3 regions of the Deinococcus taeanensis genome follow, and region 1 is predicted to be linked to each of the others. Evidence: riboswitches for the same ligand, from Rfam matches in the RefSeq annotation. Region 1 holds a riboswitch; each other region holds the start of a gene.

The links. A riboswitch is a leader RNA that binds a small molecule or an ion and turns the genes downstream of it on or off. The one in region 1 is predicted to bind cyclic di-GMP.
Region 2: another riboswitch for cyclic di-GMP. It lies ahead of LAJ19_RS19100 (glycoside hydrolase family 16 protein); the one in region 1 lies ahead of LAJ19_RS12835 (Ig-like domain-containing protein).
Region 3: another riboswitch for cyclic di-GMP. It lies ahead of LAJ19_RS17895 (glycoside hydrolase family 16 protein); the one in region 1 lies ahead of LAJ19_RS12835 (Ig-like domain-containing protein).

What each region holds. Positions count from the first base shown of each region.
Region 1 covers NZ_CP083455.1:2,668,168-2,672,487, reverse strand. Annotated here, with positions in the region: gene LAJ19_RS12845 (helix-turn-helix domain-containing protein) at 29-676, shown strand; gene aguB (N-carbamoylputrescine amidase) at 725-1,612, opposite strand; gene LAJ19_RS12835 (Ig-like domain-containing protein) at 1,721-2,116, opposite strand; cyclic di-GMP riboswitch class II at 2,458-2,542, opposite strand; gene thrC (threonine synthase) at 2,813-4,240, shown strand.
Region 2 covers NZ_CP083458.1:304,853-309,172, reverse strand. Annotated here, with positions in the region: gene LAJ19_RS19110 (alpha-N-arabinofuranosidase) at 1-326, opposite strand, end outside; gene LAJ19_RS19105 (hypothetical protein) at 705-1,166, opposite strand; cyclic di-GMP riboswitch class I at 1,512-1,586, shown strand; gene LAJ19_RS19100 (glycoside hydrolase family 16 protein) at 1,602-2,786, shown strand; gene LAJ19_RS19095 (hypothetical protein) at 2,872-3,366, opposite strand; gene LAJ19_RS19090 (M-like protein) at 3,579-3,830, opposite strand; gene LAJ19_RS19085 (HD-GYP domain-containing protein) at 3,984-4,320, opposite strand, start outside.
Region 3 covers NZ_CP083458.1:28,132-32,451, forward strand. Annotated here, with positions in the region: gene LAJ19_RS17885 (ABC transporter substrate-binding protein) at 1-664, opposite strand, end outside; gene LAJ19_RS17890 (biliverdin-producing heme oxygenase) at 773-1,375, opposite strand; cyclic di-GMP riboswitch class I at 1,737-1,811, shown strand; gene LAJ19_RS17895 (glycoside hydrolase family 16 protein) at 1,824-2,570, shown strand; gene LAJ19_RS17900 (hypothetical protein) at 2,875-3,687, shown strand; gene LAJ19_RS17905 (glycosyltransferase family 2 protein) at 3,684-4,320, shown strand, end outside.

The DNA.
Region 1 (4,320 bases):
GACCGGCCGGGCGGGTTACGCTGCGTGCATGCCGCGACCCTGGACGCGCGTCGAGGACCCGCTCGCCGCCCGCCTGTGCCTGACCCCCGAGTACACCCTGCTGCTGCACGCCCTGATGACCCAGGACTATGCGGCGGCGGCCCTGGCCCGCCACTGCGGGCGGGCGCTGAACGCCACGCACCACCGCCTGGGCCGCCTCGTGCAGGCCGGACTGGTGCAGGTCACGCGCCAGACGGAGCGCCGGGGCCGCCCCATCAAGCACTACCGCGCGGTCGCCAGCGCGTTCCTGATTCCCTACCACCGCACGCCGCTGAGCAGCCTGGAAGCGCTGATCGCGCTGCACGAGGACACCTTCAGCGCCCGCTTTCACCACGCGGTCGTGCAGGCCGGCGCGTGCCTGGTGCAGCGTGACGAGGACATCGCCGTGCGCCTGTACACCACACCCACCGGCGTGACCATGGACATCACGCCCCGCGCCGACGCCTTCGACCTGCTGGACCTGCTGCGCGAGGACGCCCCGCCGCTGACCGCCCACTGGGGCACCCTGCACCTCACCCGGGAGGACGCCAAGGCCCTGCAGCGTGACCTGCACGACCTCCTCACCCGCTACGCGGGCCGCAGGGGCCCCGGCCGCTACCTGTACCGGCTGAACCTCGCGCCGGAAGCCGCCGAATAACGGCCCGGGGCAGACGGGGATGACACCCCAGTCTGCTCCCGGCTGGCTCTACCCGCGCCGGGTCACGCCGTCGGTGGTGAGCAGCGGCCCGTACAGTTCCGGCCGGCGGTCCCGGAAGAAGCCCATTCCCGCGCGGAATCTGCGCGCCTCGCGCAGGTTCAGGGTGTGCAGCAGCGGCCCTTCCTCCGTCTCCCCGAATTCTGCGACGATCTCCCCGGTGTAGTCACTGACGAACGTGTGACCGTAGTACGACTGCGTCAGGTCCCCCACGGTTTCCGACCCGATCCGGTTGGCGGCCGCCACGTACGTGCTGTTGCTCACCGCGTGCCCGATCATGGCCCGCTGCCACATGTGGTGGCTGTTCGGGCTTTCCACCTCGGCCGGTTCCGTGCCGATGGCCGTGGGGTACAGCAGGAAATCCGCACCCTGAAGCATCATCACGCGCGCCGTCTCCGGGTACCACTGGTCCCAGCAGATGCCCACCCCGACCCGGCCGAAGCGAGTGTGCCACACGCGGAACCCCGTATCCCCGGGATTGAAGTAGTACTTCTCCTCGTACCCCGGGCCGTCCGGGATGTGGGTCTTGCGGTAGTTGCCCAGCACGCTGCCGTCCGCGTCGATGCACACCAGCGAGTTGTAGTGCGCCTGCCCGGCCGCCTCGAAGTACGACAGGGGCAGCACCACGCCGAGTTCCTGCGCCAGCGCCTGAAACCGCCCGATAAACGGGTGTCCGTCCAGGGGGTGGGCCAGCGCGAAGTAATCCTCGCGTTCCACCTGACAGAAGTACAGGTTCTCGAACAGTTCCGGCAGCAGGATCACCTGCGCGCCCTGCGCCGCCGCGGCCCGCACGTGTCCCATGGCCCGCGTGACGTTGTCTTCCAGCTGATCGGTCACGTGCATCTGCACGGCCGCGAGTTTCACAGTGTCCGGCGTCATGCCCGCAGGGTAAAGGATGCCGCGCGGAGTAAACGTGCCCCGCGGTGAGGGTTCACCCGCCCGGATGCCCACGCGGCGTTCATGCACGCTGCCCGGCGCCCGCAGGCCTTACTGGCCGATCGCCACGGTGAAGGTCTGGGTCTGCTCGCTGACGTTCTGGGCCAGGTCGTACACGCGCACGGTCACGGTGTGCTCGCCGTTGCTGGCGCCCTTGAAGTACTTGGCGTACGAGTTGTAGCTGGTGCTGTCGTCCACGAACTTCTGCCCGTCGATGTTGATCACCACGCGGGACACCCCGACGTTGTCGCGGGTGGCCAGCTGGAAGAACACGTTGCCTTCCTCACGCAGCGTGGCGGGGTGCATCATCATGGACACCGTGGGGGCCTGGGTGTCCGGGCCGGAGCTGCTGACCGTCTGCGCGTGCGTGCTGGCGCTGGGGGTGGCCGTGCTGCCGCAGCTGGTGGCGAGAACAGTGATCAGGACGGTCAGGATCGCGTATTTCATGGGAACTCCCGGAAAGCTTGGTCCAGTGTCCGGCCCCTCCAGCGCGGCGTGAACCGCCGGCGAAAAGCCGTCTGATGAAGTGCCAGCGGAACAGGAGGGTGCCGTCAGGGGCGCGCCGCGGTTCGGGGCTGGGCGGAACTCTGGAGGGACAGGCGAGGCTCGCCTGATCAGATCAGCGGCAGGTCACTGCAGGCCGGGCAGGCAACGCGGTGCGTGCGTGAGGCGCTGGTCTGATTGCCGGGGGGTGAGGACAGCGGTTGTCGGTCGGAACATCTGGGAACTCCTCTTGCGACCAGGGGCGCAGAGTACAGGCCGGGTCATCCTGGGTGAGGATGGTCGGGCAGTCGAAAAGCCGGTCGCACCAATGGCTCCGCGTGTCCCAGGTGCCCGAATACAGGACCACGCTTCATCGCCTCTTCTCGCGTGGGGTTCACCAGCGAGTGCCCTCAGCATGCCGCGCGGCGGCTTACTCACCTGTCACACCCACGTAAATGAACAGCCTGCAAAGAGAGCAGGCGCAGCAGGCCCCGGTCAGGCACCAGAGGGAAGCAGCCGCTGCGCTCCGCTCAGGCCGCCCCCCTGAAATGCCGAGTGCTCTAGCCGCCTGCGCCGCATCCCTCCACCAACCCCGTAAAGTGGCCGCATTCACCGCCCGCCACGCCACACAGCAGCGGCGGGCGCACGGGAGGAACAGGCATGAAGTACGTTTCCACACGCGGCGCGGCCACCCTGGGCCGCTTCTCGGACGTCCTCCTGAGCGGCCTCGCCCCGGACGGCGGGCTGGCCATGCCGGAGTTCATTCCGACCTTCACGCCCGACGAGCTCGAGGCGCTGCGGCCCCTGCCCTACCCGGAACTGGCCCTGCGCATCATGCGGCCCTTCATCGACGACCTTCCCGAGGAGGCCCTGCGCCGGCTGCTGCACGCCACCTACCACCCCGACGTGTTCCACAGCGAGGCGATCACCCCCCTGACCCGCCTGGGCCGCACGGACCTGTACCTGCTGGAACTCAGTAACGGCCCGTCCCTGGCCTTCAAGGACGTCGCCATGCAGTTCCTGGGTCACATCTTTGAGTACGTTCTGGAAACCCGTGACCAGCACCTGAACATCCTGGGTGCCACCAGCGGCGACACCGGCTCCGCCGCCGAGTACGCCATGCTCGGCAAGGCCCGCGTCAACGTGTTCATGCTCTCCCCACACGGCCGCATGAGTGCCTTCCAGCAGGCGCAGATGTACAGCCTGCACGAACCGAACATCTTCAACCTCGCCGTAAGTGGCGTGTTCGACGACTGTCAGGACCTCGTGAAAGCCGTGAACGCCGACGCGGACTTCAAGGCCCGGTACGACATCGGCGCCGTGAACAGCATCAACTGGGCGCGGGTACTGGCGCAGGCCGTGTACTACTTCAAGGCGTACCTCGCGCTGAACCTCCCCGCCGGCACCGAAGCGGACTTCAGCGTTCCCTCCGGCAATTTCGGCAACGTCTTCGCGGGCTTCCTCGCACGCCGCATGGGCCTGCCCATCGGGCAGCTCGTTGCCGCCAGCAACGAGAATGACGTTCTGCACGAGTTCTTCCAGACCGGCGTGTACCACGTCCGGCCCGCCGCGCGGGTTGCCGTGACGAGCAGCCCCAGCATGGACATCGGCAAGGCCAGCAACTTCGAGCGCTTCCTGTACCTCATGGCCGGGCAGGACCCCGAGCAGACCCACACGTGGTGGCAGGCCGTGGCCGAGGGCCGTCCCGTCACAGTGCACGGCACATCCCACTGGGACGCCGTGCAGACCAGCGGCCTGCGTGGCGGGCGCAGCACCCACGCGGACCGGCTCGCCACCATCCGCCGGGTGGACGACGCGTTCGGCCGTCTGATCGACCCGCACACCGCCGACGGGGTGTTCGTTGGGGAGCAGTACGCCCGGCCCGGCGTGCCCATGATCTGCCTGGAAACCGCTCTGCCCGCCAAGTTCGAGGACACCGTGCGCGAGGCGGTGGGCCGCACCCCCGAGCGGCCCGACCGCTTCCACGGGATCGAGCAGGCCGAGCGCTTCTATCAGCTGCTGCCCAACGACGCCGAGACGCTCAAGGCCTTCATCGCGCAGAAGCTCAGGGCCGGCCAGCCGGCCTGAGCCCCGCGCCGCAGCGCCGGCCGGACAGCGGGGCGCTCACCCGAGCCCGGCAGACGGGCCGAACATGCGCCGTGATTCCG
Region 2 (4,320 bases), on a different replicon from region 1:
TCGATGGACCGCCACGCCAGCGCCCGCCGGCGGGGCCGCTCCGCTTTCGGGCCGATTCCGTCGGTCCAGCGGTACCCGGACACGAAATTTCCGCCCGGGTAGCGCATGATGCGGTAGTTGGTCTCCTTGAGCGCGGCCATCACGTCCCGCCGCAGGCCCCGTTCGTCGGACAGGGGCGAGTCCGGGTCGTAGATGCCTTCGTAGATGCATCGGCCCATGTGCTCGGCAAACCCGCCGAACAGCAGCGGTGAGATCTCGCCGGTGGTGCGCCCGGTGTGCAGGGCGACACTGGCCTGAACGGGGATGGTGGTCGGCTCAGTCGTCAAGGCAATCAGGTCCTTTTGAGAGGTGAGTGTACGCTTCAGGCGCGGCGCGGGCCGAACCGGTGGGCGAACGCAACGGAGGTGATGTCCACCGCAGGGGTGGACCGGGAACACAGCATCGGACGCCCGCAGCATACAATGTGAGCGTTCACAGTCAAGGGGTGGCGCTCCACAGAAGGCTCGCGGACAGGCGCAGGCCCAGCCAATCTCCGGCCCACCGGATCCTCGGCGCTCCCCGCTGCGACTGTCGTGCCCCTGAGTCACGCTGCCGCGCTCCAAGGTGAACCGGGCCGGATGGGTCCAGCGGCTTAGTTCACCATGCGGCTGCGCTGCCTTGACTGTGCTCGTCAAGCTGGCGTGTCAGTTGCCCGGGCTGTGTCCTCAATGGGAAGGAACGTCCGGGCAGACCGGCAGATCTGCCAGCAGGCGGGTCAGGAGACGCTGCGTTCCGAGCAGCAGGTCCTCCTCCGGCAGGACCACGTCCTGCAGGGTGCGTGCGCAGGTGTACGGCGACGGGTGCAGATTCAGTTCCGGGAGGTTCACTTCCCGGTCCGCCAGAATCAGGGCGGCCATGACTCTGGTGGCGCGGGGGCCGGCGGCGTCCGCCTGCACCAGCACATTGAGGTACGTGCCACACCCGTCGGCGGCCAGCTGCACCCCGGCGTCCTGCAGAAGGGTGCGGATGGTGTTCTCAACAGCGCGCGTGGACCACGTCTGACGGCTGGTGTTCACCGTGGTGCCGTGAATACAGGTGTCCTGAGGCCACGCCGCTCGCACCGGCGCCGCCGGTTGTGCGCCGGTCATCTGCAGGCTGAGCAGTGTGAGGGCAAGCGTCCGCTTCATCGCCCTCAGGGTATGCCGGTGGTCCGGCACGGCTGAGGAGCCAGCTTGCTTTCTGAGCGCCAGCTTCATGTTGGCTGTCATCGTTTGAAGCTCGTGACAGTCGCGTGTGGCCGCCTGGTCTTAATACTCGGGGCTTATTGGAGGGCACAGGGGGTGGTGGCTCCCAGATGGCATGAGTGAAAAAGTGTGTCTGCGAGGAGGTTTTTTGCGGATGAGCAGAACCTGGATTTATGAACCCTTTATATGACTGAAATTAAGCGTTTTGAGACGCTTGTTGTGTAAGGCCTTTGTCATTAAGATCCTCTTAAGGTACAGCCATCGATGAGCCCACGGGGGTTCATCCCGCCACCGAAACGGCAAACCCGTCGCAAGACGGGGACGCAAAGCTCCGGAACCCATGAGGTTGGCCGAGCCACCGAAAGAAGGGAGAACCCCATGCTGCAGATCACCACCCTGAAAACCATTGCCCTGGCTGCCGTCACCTCCGCCCTTCTGGCCGCCTGCTCCACCACCTCCAGCCCCGACGCCCCCGCTGCCGAACCTGCCGCCGCCGCCGACCAGACCGTGCAGACCCAGGCCGTGACCGGCAGCTGGCGCGACGACTTCACCACGCTCGACACCACCCGCTGGTCCGTGTCGGGAGGCAGCTGGACGCCCTTCTGGGCCCGCGACGGCCTGACCGGCCTGTGGAACACCCAGAACGTCACCGTCAAAGACGGCTACCTCGTCATGAAACTCGACGTGACGGCCGGTCTCCTCGCCAGCGGCGCCGAGGTCGCCACCAGCGCCCAGTACGGCTACGGGACCTACGAAGCCCGGGTGCGCGCCGCGAGCAGCAGCGCCGACCCGTCCGTCGCCGGGACCGGCAGCAGCGGCAACATCAGCGCCTTTTTCAACTACGTCAACAATTCCGAAACGGAAATCGACCACGAGATCGAAGGTCAGAACCCCACCACCGACTGGATGGGCGCCTGGCAGACCACCGCCCGCCACGACTACGGCACCGGCGGCGCGGGCGGCGCCAACCTCACGCAGGCCTTCCACACGTACCGCTGGGACTGGAGCGCCACCAAAATCGATTTCTACATAGACGGCGTGCTGAAACGCACCACGACCGGCGTCCTTCCCAGCGCGGCCGCGCACCTGATGCTGAACCTGTGGCCCACCAACTCCACCGGGTGGGGCGGCGTGGCCTCCCTCGGTACCTCGTACATGCTCGTGGATTACGTGAGCTTCACCCCTGCTGGCGCGGCCGACACGACCGGCACCACGCCCGTGGTGAGCGCCCCCACCGACGACACCGCTGCGGGCGCCGTGGCGTTCACGAAAGCTGCGCCGGCCCAGGGCACGCTGAGCAGCGCGGACACCCGCGACTGGTTCAGCTTCACCAGCACCGACGCAGGCGGCCTGAGCACCGTGTCGGTCGCCACCGACTGGAACAGCGATCTGGAAATCTACGCTGCGGACGGCGCCACCCTGCTGGGCAGCAGCCGCAGGAGCAAAGCCAGCACCGACAGCGTCACCCTGACACTGAAACCCAATACCACGTACTACGCCCGGGTCGTGTGGTCGAGCCGCGCCCCCGCCTACACCCTGAGTGCCACCGGCGCCGTGCGCTGAACCCCGCTCAGCACGCCGCCGCCCGCCAGTTTCAGGCGGGCGGCGGCGTGCTGGGTTCGTGGCGTTCCGGACCCAGGTGGACCCGTCAGCGAATAATCTCAATCTCGGACATGGACGTGGACGTGCTCTCAACCCGCTGCTTGCGCAGGTCGTTCACGTCCCGTTCGTCCAGGGCGTGCTGCGCCATCACGATCGTCTGGCACAGCAGCATCACGGACGCACTCACGCTGGCCGACAGGGCCCGCGTGTCCCGCTCGCCAATCACCACGCCCTGCCGGCCGTCCGTGAGGAGCAGCACCGTGGGCCCGACCAGCAACCCCGCGGCGTCCGGACCGGTCCAGGTGCGGGCGCGGCTGTTCATCAGTTCCTCGCGCCACAGCAGTGTGCCGCCGCGAGGCTCGCCGGTTCCCTGCGGCTGATCGTGCGGGGGGGCGTGTGGCGTCAGGGTGGCAATCACGCCAGTGACCACGCCGCCCTGATCCCGTTCCAGGGCCGTCAGGTGCGTGATTACCGCGTCACGCGCCGTCTCGCCGCGCTGCCACGCTTCAATCACGTTGAGCGCCTGTTCAGTGTCGTTCACGGTCCACCTCCGGCTCACTATAGGCCGACCAGATGGGAAACAGTGCAGGGCGGCGCGCGCCTTCCCGGGCCTCCGGGGGCAGCACGAGGGCCGTGAACCGGGCAGGGCCGCGGGGCCGGCCCGCTGAGCTGCGTAAAGAAAGGCGCCGCGGGGCGCCTCTCTCCCTACATCAGGGGCTCAGCTCCGGTACGGAGCGCTTTCCTTCAGGGCAATCAGGTGTCCTCTGAGGTGTCGTGGCCGGGGGTGGTGCTCGCCGGGTCGCTGGTGATCATGCTTCCGTTGGAGGCCACGTCCTGCTTGTCGAGGCCGTGTTCGGTGTAGCCGTCAGCGACGGTCGCTTCAGCGTCGGCGTCCTGGACAGCGTCGCGGTGCTCATCGGTGCGGCCCATGAACTGCAGGTCCACGTTCCGGACATTCTCTTCCGTCAGCGGCGGCGTGCCGGTCTTGTTCTTGTCGTCGGACATGCCTCACCCTACCGGGAGCGCGCAGGCGCCTGAGTGAGCTTTCCCTAAACCGGGCGCCACCATTGCCCACCCGTTCGCTGACAGGCGCAGGGGCGCCACGCCGGGCGGCTGACGGTGATCAGGCCGGACGTCTGCGGCGCTGAACGTACCGGGTCACGCGGCGTGAGGCCGGAACAACGACACGAACGCGTCGACGACGTGCGGGTCGAACTGACGGCCGCGCTGCGCGCGGAGTTCCTTCAGGGCGTCGTCGTGCGTCCAGGCGGACTTGTACGGGCGTTCACTGATCAGGGCGTCATACACGTCGCAGACCGTGAAGATTCTTGCGAGCAGCGGAATGCGCTCCCCGGCGAGCCGGTCGGGGTAGCCCGAGCCGTCCCAGCGTTCGTGATGGTGGCGGATCACGTCCAGCGCTGCGCGGGCCAGAGTGGGAATGCGGGAGGCGATGGCGTGCCCATTGTGGGCGTGCGTCTGCATCAGGGCCCACTCG
Region 3 (4,320 bases), on a different replicon from region 1:
GGGCGCGCACGTCCTCGATCAGGCGGGTTTTGGTGTACAGGTAGTTCGTGCCGCCCTGGAAGGGGGAGACCACGACGGCCTTGGGGTACTTGCGGAACACGCCGGCGGCCTGCAGCGTGCGGGCGCCGGCGCGGTTGGTGTCGGCCACCTGCTTGATGAGTTTCTCTGCCTGTTCCTGCCGGCCGAACACGCGGGCCAGGTCGCGCAGGTTGCTTTTCCAGTAGCCGGCGCGGTCCTCGCGGTACCCGACCGTGGGGGCGATGCGGCTGAGCTTGTCGTAGTTACCGTTGCCGTTCCAGGTGAGGCGCACGATCAGGTCGGGTTTGAGGCTCAGGATGGTTTCCAGGTTCGGTTGAATCCAGTTGCCCACGAAGCGGGCGCCGCTGAGGTTGCCGCGCGCGAGGAAGGTGCCCCGGATGCGCTCGGGTTTCAGGTGCCCGTCGGCGGTGAGGTCCGTCGGGGCGATCATGGAGCTGCCGATGCCCACGATGCGGTCGCTCAGGCCCAGCGCGTAGATCCACCCCAGCGCTTCTTCGTCCAGGACCACGAGGCGCCTGGCATCGGCCTTGATCTGTGTCGTGCCTTCGTCGTGCTTGAGGGTAAGGGTCTGGGCGAGGGCGCTGCTGCACAGGAGCAGGCTGCTGAGGAGGGCGGTGCGTTTCATGCGGCTCACCCTAATTAAGCTGACTGGATTAGTCAAGTTTAAACGGCCCAGCTCGACGGGGGCGATGGACCTCCAGAGAGGGGCGCTCAGTGCGCGCGTCGCGCTGGCTCAGAACGATCCGGCCGCGTCCTGCGCTGACAGGGTTTCAAACAGAATGAACGTCTGCTGCGCCGCCCTCACCGCGTCGTGCACAAACCGCGCCGGATCCTCGGCTGCGTTGTAGCGGCTTTCGAGCAGCCTCCCAAACGTCCGCCACCGCGGTCCGACCGGCTGCCCATCACTGCCGTAAAAGTGCAGCGCCGCGTCCGGAAACCCCGCGGCGCGCAGGTGCCGGCTCACAACCTGACCGCCCAGCGCCGAGCCTTCAAGCACGTACGCTGCGCCCCACGCTGCCGCCTCGCTCGTCACGTGGTCGCCTCCGTGCGGCAGGGGCGGCGTCACACGGTGCCCCAGCGCCACGAGATCACGCTGCAGTCCCGGCAGGCGGGACTGGGTGGACACCGCCAGCGCCGCCCAGCCGTCGGGGGACAGGGCCGCCCGCAGCCTCCCGGCAATCACCGGCTCCAGCGCGCTGTGCAGTGCGCAGTTCACGCCCAGCACTGCCGCGTACCGCTCCGGCGTGAGGCCGGGAGTCATCAGGTTGACGGCGCGTTCGGCGCGCTGATGATGCCGCGTGGTCTGTTCTTTCAGCGCGCCCAGGACGGACGGCATCACCGGACCCGTTCAGCCTGGCAGAAGCCGGCCCGGCCCGGCCCGGTGCCCACTGGACCACAAGCGCTGGCCGCAGGCCGCGGAGGAAAGCAGGGCAGGGTGCAGGTCATGGACCTGCTCAGCCTAGCAGTGCCCACCAGTCTGATGGCACGCCGTGAAGGGCGCATGAACATCAGGACCGCTGCCCTTGCCGGCACGGTATGAATAGCAGAGCCCTCCTGGTCGTGCTTTCGCTCACCAGTGGTACCGGAAGTGAGCCTCGGGCGCAGACCCGTCTCCAAGGGCGGTGAGAATCCTGACAGAACAGATGTGATTCTCTTCATGTCAGGTTCAGGCTTCGTGCGTGAAGCGCTGCTCCTCCACCGGAAAAAGGCAAACCCGTCGCAAGGCGGGGACGCAAAGTCACGGGGCCCACAGGGTCGGCCGGACCACCACAAGGAGAAGGACCATGCTACGCCGAAGCCTCCTGACTGCTCTGTTTGCCCTCAGCCTCCCGGTGTCCGCGGGACACGCCGCGCCCGGCCCCTGGGTGGAGTCCTTCACCCAGGGCACCCTGGACCGCTGGGTGGTGTCCAACTGGCGGGGCTTCTGGGCCGGTGGAACGCTCGACGGTGCATTCAGCGCCCAGAACGTGAAGGTGCTGCAGGGCGGGCAACTGCAGCTGCGCCTGAAAGTGCAGCGCTGCGGCGGCCGCTGGTGCGCGCAGGCCGCAGCGCTGCAGTCACGGCAGAAGTTCGGTTTCGGACGCTACACGGTGAGAATGCGCGCCGCGAGTGACAGTGGGGATCCCCGCCGTGCGGGCCGGGCGCGCCCGGGCAACATCAGTGCGGCCTTCAGCTTCCTGGACGACAGCCGCACTGAGATTGACGTGGAGATCGAAGGGCACCGTTCACGGCAGATCAATACGGCGGCCTGGCAGGGACTGGAACGCAAGTCGTTCGCGCTCGTCACCCATCCGCAGGGCACCGACCTCGCGACCGGCTTTCACACGTACACCTGGGACTGGCAGCGGGATCACCTGGCCTTCTCGGTAGATGGCCGCGAGGTGTGGCGCACGCGGGAGCACGTTCCGCAGGATCCGGCGCACCTGATGCTCAATGTGTGGCCTACCGACGATTCGAAGTGGGGTGGGCAGGCCACCCCGGGCGAGGTGTTCATGCTGGTGGACGAAGTGAAATTTGAGCCTTCACTGTAAATTTCTCATTTTTATCATTAAGATTGCAGCTATTCCACATCCATTCGGGTCTCTTTTTCATCATGCACCCACGATGAAACGCGCCAGCAACCCTGAAATCACCTGAAAGGGCCTGGACACCACCCGCGAATTCTGCGACTACACCGACACTAACCTGCTCTTTAGACCATGGAGGCGCACCCGTTTGGGGGCACTGAGCTCCGGGTGCGCCCGTTATCGTACCGACACAGGCGCGCCTGCACACCACTGAACTTCTAGTGGTGCCAGTCGCCGTCCAATTCCCGTACAGAACCCACAGGAGACTATGGAACTGCTGTTTGCATTACGGCTGCGGCTGACAATTTTCGCACTACTGACCGGCGCAGCCCTGATGCTCGCCTGGCCAGCGAGCTCCACCCTGGCGGCCCTGCTGGTCGCCCTCACCGCCGCCGGTCCCTGGCTGCCCTGGACCTGGAGCTGGCTTGCCGGCGTCGTCGTGGCCGGCCTGTGGACCGTGACCCGCCTGGATGCCGGCGCGGCCGACCTCACCACCTTTGGCGGGGCCGCCCTGCTGCTCCTCGCCGCCTGGACGGCCCGGCAGGTCATCCTGCCCGCCGTGGGCGCCCACCGTATGCTGCGCGCCCAGGGCGCCCTGCTCTCCGGCAGCAGCGCCGAACACCCGGTCACGGGTCTGCCGAACCTCGCCCTGGCCCGCCTGAGTCACCGCATGCTGCGCGCCTCCTACGTGCGCCGCGGCACCGCCGGTACCCTGCTGGGCGTCACCGTCCTGAACCACGAACCCCTGGCCGCCATGCTGGAACCCGGCGAGCTCGACGCCGCCCAGCGCCGCCTGTCCGATCAGCTGCTCACGCAGCTGCGCGCCAGCGACTGGGTGTTCCACGTGCAGGAAGACCGGTTCCTCGTGTACGCCGAAACGGAACCCGGTCATGAACTGGCCCTGGCGCGCCGTGTGGCCGGGCAGCTGCACGTACCGCGCCTGGAGATCTGCGTTCAGATCAACCCGCTGGCCGAAACCGCCAGCTTCGAAGAAGCCATGGACACCCTGTTCGCGTCTGCGCCGGTCACTGCGGAACTCCCGGCCAACGGCAGCCCCCCCACCGTTCCGCCGCAGCCGTGACTGCTCTCGACGCGGTGCTGATATTCCTGCTGGTGCTGCTGCTGCTGCGCGGCGCACTGGTTATTATTCTGGCCGCCGCGCACGTCCTGCGTCCCCGCCCCGAGAACGCTGAACTCCCCGAAGTCACCGTCATGATCGCGGCCTACAACGAGGAGGTGGGGCTGGAACGCACCGTGCAGTCCGTCCTCGCCGACCCGAGCGCGCACGTGTCCGTCATCGTCGTGGACGACGGCTCACGTGACGCCACACCCCGCATCGGCGCCCGCCTCGCCGCCGAGGACCCCCGCGTGACGTTCATCACGCAGCCCAACGGCGGCAAATCCAGCGCCCTGAACACGGCGCTGCCCTACGTCACGACTGAAGTCGTCGTGAGCGTGGACGCGGACTCAGCCATCGCGCCGGGCACGCTGGGTGCGCTGGCGGCAAACTTTCTCGATCCGAAGGTCGGGGCCGCCGCCGGCGACGTGCGCGTGGCCGGACAGGCCGGCTGGCTGTCGATGTTCCAGCACGTCGAATACGTCACCGGGCAGCACCTCGACAAGCGTGCGCAGGACATGCTGGGCATCATCACAGTCGTGCCGGGCGCCGCGGGCGCCTACCGCACCAGCCTGCTGCGTGAAATCGGTGGGTACA